2 regions of the Achromobacter sp. AONIH1 genome follow, and region 1 is predicted to be linked to the other one. Evidence: predicted binding sites of a transcription regulator. Region 1 holds the regulator's gene; the other holds the start of a gene.
What was found. The regulator FNR, encoded in region 1, switches genes on or off when oxygen is low (the NO sensors DNR and NnrR bind a similar motif). The targets are predictions, from matches to a motif close to TTGATNNNNATCAA.
Positions count from the first base shown of each region.

Region 1 (5,494 bases):
GGATTGTTCTTGGTGCGGCGCTGCAGGATCTGGATGGTGCGGCGGATCTCGTCGTCGCGACCGATCACCGGATCGAGCTTGCCCTGGCGGGCGCGCTCGGTCAGGTCCATCGTGTACTTGGACAGGGCCTCGCGGTTGGACTCGCCCTCTGCGGCGGACACCGACTCGCCGCCGCGCACGGCGTCGATGGCGGCTTCCAGCGCCTTCTTCTGCAGGCCGGCTTCCTGCAGGATGCGGCCGGCCGGGCCTTTGTCGTCGGCCAGCGCCAGCAGGAACAACTCGCTGGCGATGTAGGTGTCGCCCCGGCGCGCGGCTTCCTTGTCGGTGCGCGTCAGCACGCCCTGCAGCTCGCGGCCGACCTGGACGTTGTCATCGCCCTGCACCTGAGGCAGGGACTTGAGCGCCTGCTCGATGGCCGGCTGCAACCGGTTCACGGCGACGCCGGCGCGCGCCAGCAGGCTGCCGGCCCCGCTGTCGGGATCGGACAGCAGCGCGGACAGCACATGTATGGGCTCAATGTAGGGATGATCGTTGCGGGCGGCCAGGCTCTGGGCGTCCGCCAATGCCTGTTGGAACTTGGTGGTAAGTTTGTCGAATCGCATAGTGGTCGTTTGGCTTGTTGAGGAGCCTGACCGATGCATCGCCGGCTGGCTCGATGACCTGAATATGCGGCCGGGACGGGGAATTTCAATACCCTGCCGGCCTTGCGGACTCTATCGACGTGCGGCAACCTGAGGAATCATGAGCATATACGTTTTTGTCTACGGCACGCTACGCGCGGGCGAGATCAACGACCTGGAGCGGACCGCCTCCGACCGTGGACTGCCGGCGGTACGGCGGGTCGGCGCGGCCAGCGTGCCGGGCCGGCTGGTCGACTTCGGCGCCTGGCCCGGCCTGATTCCCGTGGCTGACGGGCGTCGCGTCCTAGGAGATATCTATCAGGTCGAGCCGGCCCATATCCAATTGATGGACGAGATCGAGGACTACCATCCCGGCCGGCCCGGCTGCTTCCTGCGCCGCGACGTGCTGGCGCGCCTCGCGCAGCCGGGCCCGGACGGCGCGGAGCTGCCCTGTCAGTACTACCCGATAGATCCCGCGCGGCGTGGCGCCGCCAGCGACATCGCGGCCGTCGATCACGTCACGGACTGGGTCGTTTACCGCCACGCGGGGAACGCTCGCGCGGCGTCCCTGTCCAAGGACGCCGCGAGCGCGTAAGACACCCGTAGTAACAACGGACTACAATACCAATTGTCATCACGCTTCATGCCCGCATCGGCTACCCGCCGCTCGACGGGCGCTATAGAGGTCAATATGCAAAAAAGGGTCCCCGTAGCCCCAGATGCCGCCCATTGCTCCACGTGTATGCTGGGACACGTGTGCGTGCCCGTGGGCATGGCAGCCGCCGAAGTAGAAAAGCTGGACGAACTGGTGAAGGAACGCGTGCGCCTTGAAAAGGGCAAGACGCTGTACTCGCTGGATCACCCCCTCGATGCGGTCTATGGCGTGCGCTTCGGCAGCCTGAAGACGCAGCTCGAAGACGCGACTGGCCAGATCCAGATCACCGGTTTCCACCTGCCCGGCGAGATCGTCGGCATGGACGGCATGCTCGAGGGCAAGCACGTGTCGGCCGCCGTCGCGCTGGAAGACTCCGAAGTCTGCGTCATTCGCCTGAATGAAGTCGACCGCGTCGCCACCCACCTGCCCTCGCTGCAGCAGCAGTTCCGCCGTCTGATGAGCCGCGAGATCACGCGTTCGCACCAGATGCTGGCCTCGCTGGGTTCGATGCGTTCCGAGCAGCGCCTGGCGGCGTTCCTGTTGAACCTGTCGCAGCGCTACGCCTCGCTGGGCTATTCGTCCACCGAGTTCGTGCTGCGCATGAGCCGCGAGGAAATCGGCAACTACCTGGGCCTGACGCTGGAAACGGTAAGCCGGCTGTTCTCGCGCTTCGCGCGCGATGGGCTGATCCGCATCAACCAGCGCGAAGTCCGCATCCTCGACCAGCCTGCGCTCAAGCAGCTGCTGGGCCAAGAAAGCTGCTGAAGCCGCCCATGCGCCGCGCGCGCGCCTTCCTGCCGGCCGCCAGCCTGATGCTGGCGGCGTTGATGGCCCCGCTGGCGGCCGCCGCGCAGACGCCCCTGCCCGATCCCTACGACTACGACGAAGCCACGCCCGCGCCCAAGCCGGCCAAGCCGGCGCGCTGGCAGACCGTCGAGCTGGGCAAGCCGGGCCATCGCTACAAGATCCCGGTCTACGCCAACCGTCCGCTGGGCAAGGGCGAACTGGCCGACATCAAGCAGGTGGTGGTGGTGATCCACGGCGTCAAGCGCGACGCCGACCGCTATTACGAATACGTGGCCGACCTGCTGGAACGCAATCCGGAGCGCGCGCGCGACACGCTGGTGCTGGCGCCGCGTTTTTCCGGTTCCATCGATTCCGGTTTCGCCGGCATGGCGGCGTGGCGCAAGGCCAGCTGGGAAGAAGGCGAGGACAGCGTGCAGGCCGCCGGCCGGCCGGCGCCGGTCAGCTCGTTCCAGGTTCTGGATGACCTGCTGCGCAGCCTGGACGACCGCCAGCGCCTGCCCGCGCTGGCCGGCATCGTGCTGGCCGGCCATTCCGGCGGCGCGCAGCTGGTGCAACGCTACGCCGTGCTGAACAACGTCGACGGCCCGCTGCGCCGCGACGGGCTGGCGCTGCGCTACGTGATCGCCAATCCCTCTTCCTACCTGTACCTGACCAACGAGCGGCCACGCCCGGACGGCAAGGGCTACGCGCCCTACGAACGCGGCATCTGCCCCACCTACAACCAGTACAAGTACGGCACCGACAAGCTGCCCGCCTACGCGCGCGGCCAGGAGGAATCCCGGCTGTTCGTGCGCTACGCGGCGCGCGACGTCACCTACCTGCTAGGCGGCGCCGACAACAACCCCGAGCACCGGCTGCTGGACAAGACCTGCGGCGCCGAAGCCCAGGGCTCCACGCGACTGGCGCGCGGCACCGCCTACCTGCAATACGAGTTCCTGCTCGCGTCGCGCGGCGGCAAGCCGGTCACGCTGCACCGCGCCGGCTACGAAGTGCGCGGCGTGGGCCACGACGGCAAGAACATGTTCGGCTCGGAATGCGGCGCCCAGGCCCTGCTGGGCGAAGGCGCGCGCGGGACGGACAAGGCCGCGCCCTGCGAGCCGATCAAGCCGCGCGGCAAGTAGCGCCCGCCAGGCACCGTCCAGGGCGCCCTCCAATCATGACAGCAAGCTGAACGATGGCGCGGCGGCGCGTGCAATTTCGCGCGGCCGGGAGCAATATAGGGACATGCTGGCGGCGGCGCGCTTGCGGCCGCGCCGGCGTTTCCCATTCCGGCAAGCAGCAAGGACCGCCATGACGCACACGCATCTGGATGTCGCCGACGCGAAGCGCCGCATCAAGGCCATTTTCGTCGGCTCCATGGGCAACCTGGTCGAGTGGTACGACTTCTACGCCTACACCGCCTTCGCGCTGTACTTCGCCCCCGCCTTCTTCCCCTCGCACGATCCCGTCGTCCAGCAGCTCAATGCCGCCACGCTGTTCGCGGCCGGCTTCATCGTGCGGCCGCTGGGCGGCTGGCTGTTCGGGCATATCGCGGACCGGCACGGCCGGCGGCTGTCGCTGATGGTGTCGGTGGGCATGATGTGCGTGGGCTCGCTGATCATCGCACTCACGCCCACCTACGCCTCCATCGGCCTGGCCGCGCCGGCGCTGCTGGCGCTGGCGCGCGTGATCGAGGGGCTGAGCCTGGGCGGGGAATATGGCGCCAGCGCCACCTACCTGACCGAGATCGCCGACGCCGAGCACCGCGGCTTCTATTCCAGCTTCCAGTATGTGACGCTGATCGGCGGCCAGCTCAGCGCGATCCTGGTGCTGTTGCTGCTGCAGAACGTGTTCCTGACTCACCAGCAGCTGGTGGATTGGGGCTGGCGCATCCCCTTCGTGATCGGCGCGCTGCTTGCCATCGTGACCGCCTTCATGCGGCGCGACATGCCCGAGACCGACTCCTACAAGGCCGCCAGCAAGACCCAGCCGCGCACCAGTTCGCTGCGCGGCCTGCTGAAGTACCCGCGCGAGGTGGCCATCGTGGTGGGCCTGACGGCGGGCGGCACGGCGGCCTTCTACACCTTCACCACCTACATGCAGACCTTCGTCCGGCAGACGGCGGGGTTCTCTGACATCGTCACCACCTATGTGATCGCCGCCTCGCTGATCTTCGCGCTGATCCTGCAGCCGCTGTATGGCGCGCTGTCCGACCGCATCGGGCGCAAGCCCTTGCTGGTGTTCTTCGGCGTCGCGGGCGCGCTGCTGACCGTGCCCATCCTGTACACGCTGGCGCAGACGCGCTCGCCCTTCATCGCCTTCCTGCTGATCTGCGGCGCCTGGGTCTTCACGGCCGGCTACACCTCGATCAACGCCGTGGTGAAGGCCGAGCTGTTCCCGACCAACATCCGCGCCACCGGCGTGGCCGTGCCGTATGCGGTGACCGTGTCGATCTTCGGCGGCACGGCGCCCGCCATCGCCCTGTGGTTCAAGCAGCAGGGGCATGAGCAATGGTTCTATTACTACCTGGCCGGCGTGATCTTCCTGTCGCTGCTGGTGTACGCGACCATGCGCGACACGCGCCGCGAATCGGCCATGCACCGACATGAATAGCGACAGCGGGCGCAAGCGGGCCTGACGCGGGCGGCCCGCCGCAATAGGCCCGCGCCGGCCACGCGCCACACGCCGGCATGCGCCGGCTAGCGTCGCGCTCCGGTCAGCGCCCGCTCGGGCGCGGGCGCGGGCGGCTCCAGCGGCGCGGCCTGCAAGGACTGGATCTCCAGCGCCGTGACGGCATGCGCCACGCAGGGCAGGATCCAGCCCTCTTCCTTCTCGTCGCGCGACAGGCCCGGCCATTCGATGCGGTAGCGGATCTCGCCCTCCAGCATGAGGCACATGCAGGCGCGGCAGGTGCCGTTGCGGCAGGAGCTGGGCAGCTTGATGCCGCCGGCCTGCGCGGCCAGCAGCAGCGGCGTGTCCTCGTCGGCATCGAAACGCAGGCCCGAGGGCTGGATCAGGACCGGATGCGAGGGCATGGCGGAAGGCGGACGGGCTCAGCCGGCCGCGTCGTCGCGCCAGTCCAGCTGCCAGGCGCCGGACAGCACGTTCTGCAGCCACAGCGTGCAGGTCAGGGTCTTGGCGTCCGTCACTTCTCCCCGGGCGCAGGCCTCATACAGCTCGGACGGCTGGGCGCTGATCACGTCCAGGAACTCGTCCTGGTCCAGCTGCCTCGGCCCGGCGCGCAGGCCGCGCGCGAAGAAGATGTGGATGATCTCGGTGGAATAGGCGATCGCCAGGTGCAGCGCGCCGGCGTGGGCCCATTGCGCGGCGGTATAGCCGGTTTCCTCCAGCAGCTCGCGCTTGCCGCAGGCCAGCGGATCCTCGCCCGGGTCCAGCTTGCCGGCGGGAAACTCCGTCATGACGCGGCCGATGG
Region 1 is NZ_CP026124.1:5,413,902-5,419,395, forward strand. It holds gene clpB (ATP-dependent chaperone ClpB) at 1-602, opposite strand, end outside; gene C2U31_RS24750 (gamma-glutamylcyclotransferase) at 742-1,215, shown strand; gene fnr (fumarate/nitrate reduction transcriptional regulator Fnr) at 1,312-2,040, shown strand; gene C2U31_RS24760 (hypothetical protein) at 2,049-3,203, shown strand; gene C2U31_RS24765 (MFS transporter) at 3,373-4,674, shown strand; gene C2U31_RS24770 (2Fe-2S iron-sulfur cluster-binding protein) at 4,761-5,096, opposite strand; gene C2U31_RS24775 (NUDIX domain-containing protein) at 5,115-5,494, opposite strand, start outside.

Region 2 (5,494 bases), 1.9 Mb from region 1:
GGACCGCCGCGCACGACGACGGGCTGTTGTGGCTGTTCGACCTGGACAACACGCTGCACGACACGTCGCACGCGATCTTCCCGCGCATCGACCACGGCATGACCATGGCCGTGGCCGAGACGCTGGGCGTGGACATCGACACGGCCAACCACCTGCGCCGCAAGTACTGGAAGCGCTACGGCGCCACCATGATCGGCCTGGTGCGCCATCATGGCGTGGACCCGCACGAGTTCCTGCACCGCAGCCATGACTTCGACGTGAACCCGCTGGTGCGCGCCGAGAAGGCGCTGGCCTACAAGCTGCGCCAGCTGCCCGGACGCAAGGTGCTGCTGACCAACGCGCCGCTCGAGTACGCGCGCGCGGTGCTGCGCCGACTAGGCATCCTGCGCCAGTTCGACAGCCTCTGGGCCATCGAGCACATGCGCCTGCACGGCGAGTTCCGCCCCAAGCCGTCGCCGGCCCTGCTGCGCTACGTGCTGGCGCGCGAGGGCGCGTCGCCCCGCCGCACCGTGCTGGTCGAGGACACGCTGGCCAATCTGCGCGGCGCGCGCCGCGCCGGCCTGCGCACGGTTCACGTCTATCATCCCGGCACGCCGTTCGGACGCGGCCGCTCGCAACGGCCGTCCTACGTCGACTTGCGGGTAAACTCGGTCAGTGATTTGCTGTTGCGCCGACGTCCCCTGCGTGGATAGCGGCGGGTCTTACCCCCCACCCTTCCGTCAGCCTGCGTGGACCAGACACTTTCATGGCGAGCAAACCCGGCGAACGCAAGACCCAGATACTGCAGACCCTGGCCGAAATGCTGGAGCAGCCGCACGCCTCCCGCATCACCACGGCCGCGCTGGCCGCGCGCCTGTCGGTATCCGAGGCCGCGCTGTACCGCCACTTCGCCAGCAAGGCGCAGATGTTCGAGGGGCTGATCGAATTCATCGAGACCAGCATCTTCACGCTGGTCAACCAGATCGCCGCCGCCGAGCCGCTGGGCGTGACCCAGGCGCGCCAGACCGTGGCCATGCTGCTCACCTTCTCCGAACGCAACAAGGGCATGACCCGGGTGCTGACCGGCGACGCGCTGGTCACCGAGGACAACCGGCTGCAGGAACGCATCAACCACATCAACGACCGCATCGAGGCCTCGCTGCGACAGTCGCTGCGCACCGCCGTGACCGACGGCGGCCTGCCGCCCGAGGCCAACATCAGCGCCCATGCCAGCCTGCTGACGCACCTGGTGCTGGGTCGCTGGCTGCGCTATGCGCAAAGCGGCTGGCGCGTCGCGCCCACGCTGCACCTGGACGAACAGCTGCGCCTGGCGCTGGGCTGAGCGTCCGCGAAACACCCTGCCGATTGACGCTCACGGCCGCCGCGCGCGGCTTGCCGCGCATGCGCGCAGCCCATTGCCGGGCTTGCGATTTTTCAGGGCCGACGAGCATAATGCCGCGGGTGGGTTCCCACAAGCGCGATTTCCAAGTGGCTTGACCCACATCAATACGGGTTTTCCTGAATGCCGTCACGATCATACTGTAGCGTCGACATGCCGAATTGATTCATCCCGTGCTCGCGGGGCGGCGTGTCGTCAGTTTGACCTCAACCGGAGATGGATATGACCGCGCCAGCCGCCGTCCCTGCCCCACAAAACAAAACCAAGATCCCCATCGGACTCATCGCCGGCTTTGTCGCGCTGATCGCAGTGCTGCTGATGCCCCTGCCGGCAGACCTGCCGGTCGCCGGTCATCGCATGCTGGCCATCCTGGCCTTCGCCGTGGTCGTGTGGATCACCGAAGCCGTGTCGTACGAAGCCAGCGCCATCATGATCACGACGCTGATGGCCTTCCTGCTCGGCACCGCGCCGACCATCAAGGATCCGCAGACGCTGTACGGCACCTCCGCCGCCATCAGCATGGCGCTGACAGGCTTCGCCAATTCGGCGCTGGCGCTGGTGACCGGCGCGCTGTTCATCGCCGCCGCCATGACCTTCACCGGACTGGACCGGCGCATCGCGCTGGTCACGCTGTCCAAGGTCGGCACCAGCACGCGCCGCATCCTGATCGGCGCGATCGCCGTGACCATCGTGCTGAGCCTGGTCGTGCCCAGCGCCACGGCGCGCAGCGCCGCGGTGGTGCCCATCATGATGGGCGTGATCGCGGCCTTCGGCGTGGACAAGCGCTCGAACATCGCCGCCGGCATCATGATCATCGTGGCGCAGGCCACCAGCATCTGGAACGTCGGCATCCAGACCGCCGCCGCGCAGAACCTGCTGACGGTCGGCTTCATGGAAAAGATGCTGGGCCAGCGCGTGGCCTGGTCCGACTGGCTGATCGCCGGCGCCCCGTGGTCGCTGATCATGTCGGCCGTGCTGGTCGTCGTGGTGCTCAAGATGCTGCCGCCGGAAAGCAACAGCATCGCCGGCGGCAAGGAAGCCGTCGAGAAGTCGCTGCGTGAGCTCGGCCCCATGACCGGCGCGCAGAAGCGCCTGATGGCCGTGTCCGTGCTGCTGCTGTTGTTCTGGGCCACCGAAGGCAAGCTGCACAAGTTCGACACCACCTCCACCACCTACTTCGGCCTGGTGCTGCTGATGCTGCCGCGCTTCGGCGTGATGACCTGGAAAGACGTGCAGTCGCGCATACCGTGGGGCACCGTGATCGTGTTCGGCGTCGGCATCAGCCTGGGCACCGCGCTGCTCACCACGCAGGCCGGCCAATGGCTGGGCAATCAGGTGGTCGCGCACACCGGCCTGGACCACCTCGGACCGCTGGCGATCTTCGCCATCCTGTCGGCCTTCCTGATCGTCATCCACCTGGGTTTCGCCAGCGCCACCGCGCTGACCTCGGCCATGCTGCCCATCCTGATCTCGGTGCTGGCCACGCTGCCGGGCGAATTCAGCCGCCTGGGCATGACCATGCTGCTGGGCTTCGTGGTCAGCTATGGCTTCATCCTGCCCATCAACGCGCCGCAGAACATGGTGTGCCTGGGCACGGAAACGTTCAACGCCCGCCAGTTCGCCAAGGTCGGCATCGTCATCACCATCGTCGGCTACCTGCTGATGCTGCTGTTCGGCATGACCTACTGGCGCTGGCTGGGCTGGCTGTAAGGAGAAGCGCGCATGAAAATCTCGCTTGAACAGGCACGGGAATACGGGCGGCGCGTGCTGGCCGCCCAGGGCGTGCCGGAAGACATCGCGCGGGACGTGGCCGATCACCTGGTGGAGTCCGACCGCGTCGGCTACACCAGCCACGGCCTGTCCATTCTCACCAACTACCGCCGCGTGCTGGCCGACGGGCTGGCGCAGGCCGACGGCCGGCCCGAGCTGGTCAACGACCGTGGCGCCATGCTGGCCTATGACGGCCACAACGGCCTGGGCCAGCACGTGGGCAAGGTGGTCATCGAAAAAGCCATCGAGCGCACGCAGCAGCATGGCCAGTGCATCCTGACGCTGCGCCGCAGCCATCACCTGGGCCGCATGGGCCACTACGGGGAAATGGTGGCGGCGCAGGGGCTGATCCTGCTGGCCTTCACCAACGTGATCAACCGCGCGCCCACCGTGGCGCCGTTCGGCGGCGCCCAGGCCTGCATGACCACCAATCCGCTGTGCTTCGCCGGGCCGCTGCCCGGCGGGCGGCCGCCCTTCATCGTGGACATGGCCACCAGCTCCATCGCCGTCAACAAGGCGCGCGTGCTGGCGGCCAAGGGCGAGCAGGCGCCGCCGGGATCGCTGATCGACGCCCAAGGCAACCCCACCACCGATCCGAACGCGCTGTTCGCCGATCCGCCGGGCGCGCTGCTGCCCTTCGGCGGCCACAAGGGCTACGCCATGGGCCTGGTGGCCGAGCTGCTGGCCGGCGTGCTGTCGGGCGGCGGCACCATCCAGCCCGAACACCCGCGCAATGGCGTGGCCACCAACAACATGTTCGCCATCCTGCTGAACCCGCAGGTCGACTTCAACACCGACTGGCGCTCGCTCGAAGTCGGCGCCTTCATCGATTACCTGCATGCCTGCCCGCCGCAACCCGGCGTGGACCGGGTGCAGTATCCCGGCGAGTACGAAGCCGCCAACCGTGCGCTGAACGCGGATTCGCTGACCTTCGATGCGCGTATCTGGGACGGCATGAAGCAGCTGGCGACGGATCTGGGCGTGGCGGACGCGTTGCCTCGATAGCGCATTCGTTCCCGTCCTGGCGGGTTTTACAGGAAGCCCCCTTTCCATTGCGGAAGGGGGCTAATGAGATGGTCAGCCCGATCCCCACGAAGCGGTACGCTGAGTGGGGATTGTTCTTTTTGGGAGACCTCTCATGAGCACCGTCACGCTGATTGGCATCGATCTGGGCAAACACAGCTTCCATCTGCATGGGCAGGACGCGGCCGGCAGGATGATGTTTCGCAAGAAGTGCTCGCGCCAGGATCTGTTCAAGTTACTGGGCAACACACCGCGCAGCACAGTGGTGATGGAGGCCTGCGCCGGCGCGCACTGGATGGCGCGCCGCATCGAAGAACTGGGCCACCAGGCCAAGCTCATTTCCCCCCAGTTCGTGCGCCCCTTCGTACAGGGCAACAAGAATGACTTCGCCGATGCCCAGGCGATCTGCGAGGCGGCCTCGCGCCCGAGCATGCGGTTCGTGAGCGTGCGCAATCAGGCTCAGCAGACCGTCTCTGCCCTGCATCGGGTGCGTGAATCACTGGTCGCTCAGCGCACGGGCGTGATCAACCAGGTGCACGCCTTTTTGCTGGAGTTTGGCATCAGCCTGCCTCGTGGTCAGGCGATTCTGCGACGCTTGCCAGCGGTTCTGGCCGAACACGCGCTGCCGCCCCAACTAGGCGCGCTGCTGGAGCGGCTGCGATCGCACTTTCAGTATCTGGATGAGCAGGTAGGCCAGATTGAGCGTGAGCTGTGTCTACAGCTGCGCGAGGATGAACGCAGCCAGCGGCTGCTTCAGATCCCCGGCATCGGGCCAATCACTGCTAGCGTGCTGATGACTGAGCTGGGCGATGCGCGGCAATTTGGTTCGGCGCGCCAGTTCGCCGCTTCGGTAGGCTTGGTGCCTCGCCAGTACAGCACGGGCGGCAAACCCACGCTCCTGGGCATCAGCAAACGGGGCGACAAGAACCTTAGACGATTGTTGGTACAGGGCGCTCGCGCGATCATGCGACACGTGGAGCGACGAACCGACCGGCTAGGCGCCTGGGTGCGCGAGCTGCAGGCCCGACGTCACTCGAACGTGGTCGCTTGTGCGCTGGCCAATAAATTGGCGAGGATCGCCTGGGCCATCCTCGCCAATGGAACGAACTACCGAAGTGAGCAGACTGTAGCGCCAGCCTGACCTTCATCACCGTTTTACGCAGTCACTTCCTGGTTTTGCGACGCGAGTACGTGAAGACATAAACGGCTCAACGGCCTGGCAAGAAACCTGACATGAAATCCAGCACCGCGATGCTGAGGGGCTTTTTAGGTTTGCCGGGCGCGACTCTCATCATGGAGCGGGGGGCCTAGCCCCAACTGACT
Region 2 is NZ_CP026124.1:665,883-671,376, forward strand. It holds gene C2U31_RS03105 (pyrimidine 5'-nucleotidase) at 1-692, shown strand, start outside; gene slmA (nucleoid occlusion factor SlmA) at 746-1,321, shown strand; gene C2U31_RS03115 (DASS family sodium-coupled anion symporter) at 1,601-3,088, shown strand; gene C2U31_RS03120 (Ldh family oxidoreductase) at 3,101-4,153, shown strand; gene C2U31_RS03125 (IS110 family transposase) at 4,287-5,312, shown strand.
Region 2: C2U31_RS03115 (DASS family sodium-coupled anion symporter) is a predicted target of FNR. The motif match lies at 1,473-1,486, and genes of this name have one in related genera.